2 regions of the Rhizobium pantanalense genome follow, and region 1 is predicted to be linked to the other one. Evidence: riboswitches for the same ligand, from Rfam matches in the RefSeq annotation. Region 1 holds a riboswitch; the other holds the start of a gene.
What was found. A riboswitch is a leader RNA that binds a small molecule or an ion and turns the genes downstream of it on or off. The one in region 1 is predicted to bind S-adenosylmethionine.
Positions count from the first base shown of each region.

Region 2: linked by a shared signal. The riboswitch ahead of metA (homoserine O-acetyltransferase MetA) and the one ahead of PH558_RS10035 (O-succinylhomoserine sulfhydrylase) in region 1 are both predicted to bind S-adenosylmethionine.

Region 1 covers NZ_JAQJCH010000003.1:133,420-136,591, forward strand. The annotation lists tRNA gene PH558_RS10025 (tRNA-Gly) at 1-20, opposite strand, end outside; gene PH558_RS10030 (2'-deoxycytidine 5'-triphosphate deaminase) at 80-1,174, opposite strand; SAM riboswitch at 1,247-1,325, shown strand; gene PH558_RS10035 (O-succinylhomoserine sulfhydrylase) at 1,369-2,556, shown strand; gene PH558_RS10040 (DNA helicase) at 2,627-3,172, opposite strand, start outside.
Region 2 covers NZ_JAQJCH010000004.1:79,184-82,355, reverse strand. The annotation lists gene PH558_RS12130 (vWA domain-containing protein) at 1-1,111, opposite strand, end outside; gene metA (homoserine O-acetyltransferase MetA) at 1,115-2,041, opposite strand; SAM riboswitch at 2,089-2,166, opposite strand; gene PH558_RS12120 (NUDIX domain-containing protein) at 2,247-2,669, opposite strand; gene PH558_RS12115 (AAA family ATPase) at 2,669-3,172, opposite strand, start outside.

The DNA of each region.
Region 1 (3,172 bases):
TACCATTGAGCTACACCCGCCTGACCCCCGTGAGATGTCCAACAGTTGGCGGCCTCTGTCAAGGCCGCCCAAGTGTCGATCACAGCCGGAAGTGCTTCGAGAGCTTCAGGCCCTGTGCCTGATAGTTCGAGCCGAGGCCGGAGCCGTAGAGGCTGCTCGGCTGTTCCAGCATATGTTCGTAGATCAGGCGGCCGACGATCTGGCCGTCCTCAAGGATGAAGGGCACCTCATGGCTGCGCACTTCCAGCACCGCGCGGCTGCCGCGACCACCGGCTGGCGCATGGCCGAAGCCCGGGTCGAAGAATCCGGCATAGTGGACGCGGAATTCGCCAACCAGCGGATCGAACGGCGTCATTTCGGCGGCGAAGTGCGGGGGAACATGCACCGCCTCGCGCGAAACGAGGATGTAGAATTCGTCGGGATCGAGGATCAGCTCGGTGCGGCCGCGGCTATAAAGCGGCTCCCAGAAATCGAAAATATCGTGCTGGGCCTTCTTATCGACATCGACAACGGCGGTGTGGTGCTTGCCGCGATAGCCGATCAGTCCTTCCTTGTCGCCGGCAAGGTCGATCGAGAGCGCGATGCCGCCGCCGGTGATGTTCGGCTTCTTACTGGCGACAAGAGTCTCGCTCTCATGCAGCGCCAGCAATTCCGGTTCGGTGAGTAGGGCCTGGCCGACGCGGAAGCGGATCTGCGACAGGCGGGAACCGCGGCGCACGACGATCGGGAAGGTGCGCGGGCTGATTTCGAGATAGAGCGGGCCGGAATAGCCGGCCGGGATCTTGTCGAACTCCTGCGCCCGATCGGTGATGACGCGGGTGAAGATATCGAGACGGCCGGTCGAGCTCTTCGGATTGGCGGAGGCCGACATATCCTCGGGTAGATCCAGCCGCTCCATCAGCGGGACGATATAGACGCAGCCCGTTTCCAGCACCGCGCCTTCGGAGAGATCGACCACATGCAGTTTCAGCCGGTCGAGCTTGTCGGCGACGAGATGTGATGGACCGGGCATGAAGCTGGCGCGGACGCGGAATGCATGCGAGCCAAGCCGCAAGTCAAGGCTTGCCGGCTGGATCTGATCGACATCCAGTTCTCTCTCGCTTGTCAGCCGCCCCGTTTCAAACAGCGCTGCGATGGCGCGATCAGCCAAAATTCCAGTATTGCGAGCCATCATGCTTCTCTCATAATTTGTCGCAGACAAAACCAAACTCGGGGAATTGACGCAAGCCGTCAACGGCAGTATTGCAACTTATCCCGTGGTGATTTGGCCGGTCGGCTTGCAGCCACGTTAAACAAATGGCTAAAAAGACCGGGGTTGAACCGGTCTGCTTTCGCGACCGGTTTTTTTGTTTTGAAAGTGGTGATGGCATGAGCAAGACTTGGCGCCCCGCAACCCAGCTCGTACACAACGGAACGCTCCGTTCGCAATTCGGCGAGACATCCGAAGCAATCTATCTAACCCAGGGCTTCGTCTATGACACCTCGGAAGCCGCGGAAGCCCGCTTCAAGGGCGAGACGGATGGTTTCATCTATGCCCGCTACGGCAGCCCCACCAACGACATGTTCGAAAAGCGCATGTGCGCGCTGGAAGGTGCTGAAGACGCCCGCGCCACCGCCTCCGGCATGGCTGCCGTCTCCGCCGCCATCCTCTGCCAGCTGAAGGCCGGCGATCATATCGTCGCAGCCCGCGCCCTCTTCGGTTCCTGCCGTTGGGTGGTCGAGACGCTGGCTCCGAAATATGGCATCGAATGCACGCTCGTCGATGGCCGCTTCACCGAAAACTGGGAAAAGGCCATCCGCCCGAACACCAAGGTCTTCTTCCTCGAAAGCCCGACCAATCCGACGCTGGAAGTGGTCGACATCGCCGCCGTCGCCAAGCTCGCCAACCAGATCGGCGCCAAGGTCGTGGTCGACAACGTCTTCGCGACGCCGCTCTTCCAGAAGCCTTTGGAACTCGGCGCCCATATCGTCGTCTACTCCGCCACCAAGCATATCGACGGCCAGGGCCGTTCCCTTGGCGGCGTCATCCTTTCGGACAAGCAGTGGATCGACGAGAACCTGCAGGACTATTTCCGCCACACCGGCCCGGCCATGTCACCCTTCACCGCCTGGACGCTGCTGAAGGGCATCGAGACGCTGCCGCTGCGCGTTGCGCAGCAGACGGCGAACGCCTCCAAGGTTGCCGATTTCCTCGCCGAGCAGGGGAACAAGGTCGCCCGCGTGATCTATCCAGGCCGCAAGGACCATCCGCAGTCCGAGATCATCGCCAAGCAGATGAGCGGCGGCTCGACCCTCGTCGCCTTCGAACTGAAGGGCGGCAAGGAAGCAGCCTTCAAGCTGCAAAACGCGCTGGAGATCGTGAAGATTTCCAACAATCTCGGCGACTCGAAGAGCCTGATCACGCATCCGGCCACCACGACGCACAAGAACCTCACCGATGAAGCCCGCGCCGAGCTCGGCATTTCGCCGGGCACCGTGCGCTTCTCCGCCGGCATCGAGGACAGTGCCGATCTGGTCGAGGATTTCGCCCGCGCGCTCGAACAGGTTTCCGCCTGATATCAATCGAGCCGCCTGGAGATTTCCGGGCGGCTTGACTTCTCATTTTACGGGCAATCCAATCAGGCCGTCAGCTGGCGGCCTTGAATTCGACCAGACCGTTGTTCAGGAAGACCGTCTTGTCGAACAATTTGAGATCCAGCGGATTCGGCAGGCGAATATCCGAGAGATCGGGCACTGGTTTCAGCGCCGGATCGTAGGAACGGTCGATCTGCGAGATGAAGACGACGATCACGCCTCTGGCGCGCGCAAACGCCTTCAGCGCCTGAACCTGGATCATCAGCTCCGGTTTTTCCCGCTTCTGATCGAGCAGCTGCAGAAAATCGACGACCGCCAATGTGCCGCGCGGCGCCTCGGCCAGCCTCTCGACGATATAATCGGCGCTGATGGTATCTGAATTGTCGAATTCGAACAGATCGGCAAATTCCGCATAATCGGCGCCGATGACAGGAAAACGGTCCAGGACCACCTTTTCCGTATCCTCTAACGTGAAGAAGACACCGCGATTGCCAGCCTTCATGGCCTCGACGGCAATCCGCAGGCTCATCAGGGTCTTGCCGTGACCGCGCCGCGCGCCAACCAGCACCAGATCGCCTGGGCTCAGACGCGAATACAG
Region 2 (3,172 bases), on a different contig from region 1:
TCGAGATCGAGGTTGTATGGCCCCAATAGCTTTCCGGCACGGGGTTGATCCAGATGCATTTGCGGAAATGGCCGGTCATTCGCGCGAGCCAGGTCTCGCCGGCCTCCTTGTTCCAATGCTCAACCGAGCCGCCGGCTTGAGTGATTTCGTAGGGGCTCATGGAGGCGTCGCCGACGAAAACGACGCGGTAATCGGGACCGAAGGTGCGGATCAAGTCGGCCGTTGCCGTGATGTCGACGCGCCGGCGACGATTGTCCTTCCACACACCCTCGTAGAGGCAGTTGTGGAAGTAAAAATATTCCATGTGGCGGAACTCCGCACGGGCGGCGGAGAAGAGTTCCTCGACGACACGGATATGGTCATCCATCGAGCCGCCGACGTCGAAGAACATTAGGAGTTTGACGGCGTTGCGCCGTTCCGGTCGGGTCTGGACATCGAGATAGCCATGCTCTGCGGTGGAGCGGATCGTGCCGGAAAGATCAAGCTCCTCGGCCGCCCCCTCGCGCACCCAGCGGCGCAGGCGCTTCAGCGCCACCTTGATGTTGCGGGTGCCGAGCTCGACGCCGTCATCGAGATTCCTGAAGTCACGCCGATCCCAGACCTTGACCGCGCGGCGGTGGCGCGAGGTTTCCTGGCCGATGCGCACGCCTTCCGGATTGTAGCCGTAGGCGCCGAAGGGCGAGGTCCCCGCCGTGCCGATCCATTTCGAGCCGCCCTGATGCCGGCCCTTCTGCTCGGCCAGCCGCTCGCGCAGCGTTTCCATCAGCTTGTCGAAGCCGCCGAGCGCCTCGATCTCTAGTCTTTCCTCTTTGGTCAGGTGCCGCTCCGCTAGCTTGCGCAACCATTCCTCGGGAAGGGCGGTCGGCTCTACCGCTTCTCCATCGGCATTGCCGCCGATCGCCTCGACGCCGCGGAAGTAATCGGCGAAGACCTGATCGAAGCGATCGATGAAGCGTTCGTCCTTGATGAGCGTCGTACGCGCCAGGTAGTAGAAGGCCTCGACGTCATAGTCGGCAATCCCCTCTTCCATTCCCTCAAGCAGCGACAGGAATTCCCGGAGCGTCACCGGAACTTTCGCTTGCCTCAGCTTCAGGAAGAAGGGAATGAACAAGCCTCAAGTCCTTTCCTGGCCGATCTCCTCCAGATCATACGGCGTGGTCTGGTAGATCTCGTTGATCCAGTTGCCGAAGAACAGATGCGCATGGCTGCGCCACCGGTTCTGCGGGGGAATTTCGGGATCATTATGCGGGAAGTAGTTGTGCGGCATCTTGATCGGCACGCCCGCGTTCACATCCCGGAAATACTCGTCCGCCAGCGACGTGGAATCATATTCCACGTGATTGAACATGTAGAGCCTGTTGCAAGTCCGCTCATGCACGAGACAGACGCCCATCTCGCTCGAGTCCATCAGTATTTCCAGGCCAGGCACCTTTTCGATGTCGGCGCGGCGCACTTCGGTCCAACGCGACACCGGAATGGCGAAATCGTCGGAGAAGCCGTTGAGATAGACCGAAGAGGGCTTCAGATTCTGGTGGCGATAGACGCCGAAAGCCTTTTCCTTCAGCGTGTATTTCGGCACCTGGTGAAAATGGTAGATCGCCGCCATGGCGCCCCAGCAGACGTTCATCGTCGAATGGACGTTGGTGGCCGTCCAGTCCAAGATCTCCTGCATTTCCTTCCAGTAGGTGACGTCTTCATATTCCAGCAGCTCGATCGGCGCGCCGGTTATGATGAAGCCGTCGAACTTGCGGTGCTTCACCTCTTCCCATGTCTCGTAGAAAGCAAGCAGATGCTCCTGTGAGGTGTTCTTGGCCTTGTGGCCGCCAACGCGCACCAGCGAAAACTCCACCTGCAACGGTGATGCGCCGACCAGGCGCGCCATCTGGATCTCGGTCTTGATCTTATTCGGCATGAGGTTGAGAAGCCCGATCTGAAGGGGGCGGATATCCTGACGGAACGCCACCGTTTCGGTCATCACCCGCACACCCTCGTTCTGGAGGGTTTCAAACGCGGGCAGCGTATCGGGAATCTTGATGGGCATTGTTTCACTCGCCAAATACAAAAAAACCGGCCGCGATAAGAATCGCTACCGGTCCGCACGCGGCCCTTTAGCGACTTATTTAACGTGGCTGCAAGCCGGCCGGCCAAATCACCACGAGGGAAATTCAATAGACCTGTCATCTCGGCGGGTCAATGGGGCAAGCGCCGGCGAAAGTCCGGGGCTGAGCTCGGAGGCGCAATGTGGCCTACAGATATTCAAGGAGGGCTTCCATGCCGTAACCGAGGCGATGCCTGGCAGCTTCGATCGGTAGCCAGAAGAAGCGGAAGCCGATCGGGTCGCCGCCGTCGAAAGGAGTCATTTCGTAGTGAAGCCAAGTGGCAGGCGCTCGTTCGGAGATACGGCAGCGGAAATAGTGCCGTTGGTGATGATAATCGCGGCCGTTCTTTTCGAAATGGTAGTCGTGAATGCCCAGCGAATAGAGTTCGTGTGGCGCAAAACCGGTCTCCTCTTCGAATTCGCGCGCCGCGGCCGCTACAATGTCCTCACCGGATTCGACAGTGCCGCCGGGAACCTGGAGCTGGACGGCGGGAAAATCTGGTTCATCGAAGACAAGCAGACGCCCATCCCGAACGGCATAGATCAAGACCTTGACCGCATCGGGCTGCATTATCTTCCCTGACTGCGCGCCATGAAGGCCAGCCGTTCGAAGAGATGGACATCCTGCTCGTTCTTCAGCAGTGCGCCATGCAGCTTCGGCAAAGCATTCTTCGCATCGGCGCGAAGCGTTTCGGGATCGATATCGTCTGCGACCAGCAGGCGGATCCAGTCGAGCGCTTCGGAGGTCGATGGCTTTTTCTTCAGGCCCGGCAGGTCGCGGATTTCGAAGAATTGCGTCAGTGCCGCATGGACGAGCGTCTGCTTGATGCCGGGATAATGCACCTCGACGATGCGCTTCAGCGTCTCCATGTCGGGAAAGCGGATATAGTGGAAGAAACAGCGGCGCAGAAAGGCGTCCGGCAGTTCCTTCTCGTTGTTCGACGTGATGATGACGATCGGGCGGATGGCGGCCCGGATCGTCTCGCCGGTCTCGTAGACATGGAATTCCATGCGGTCGAGTTCCTGCAGGAGATCGTTCGGGAATTCGATATCGGCCTTGTCGATTTCGTCGAT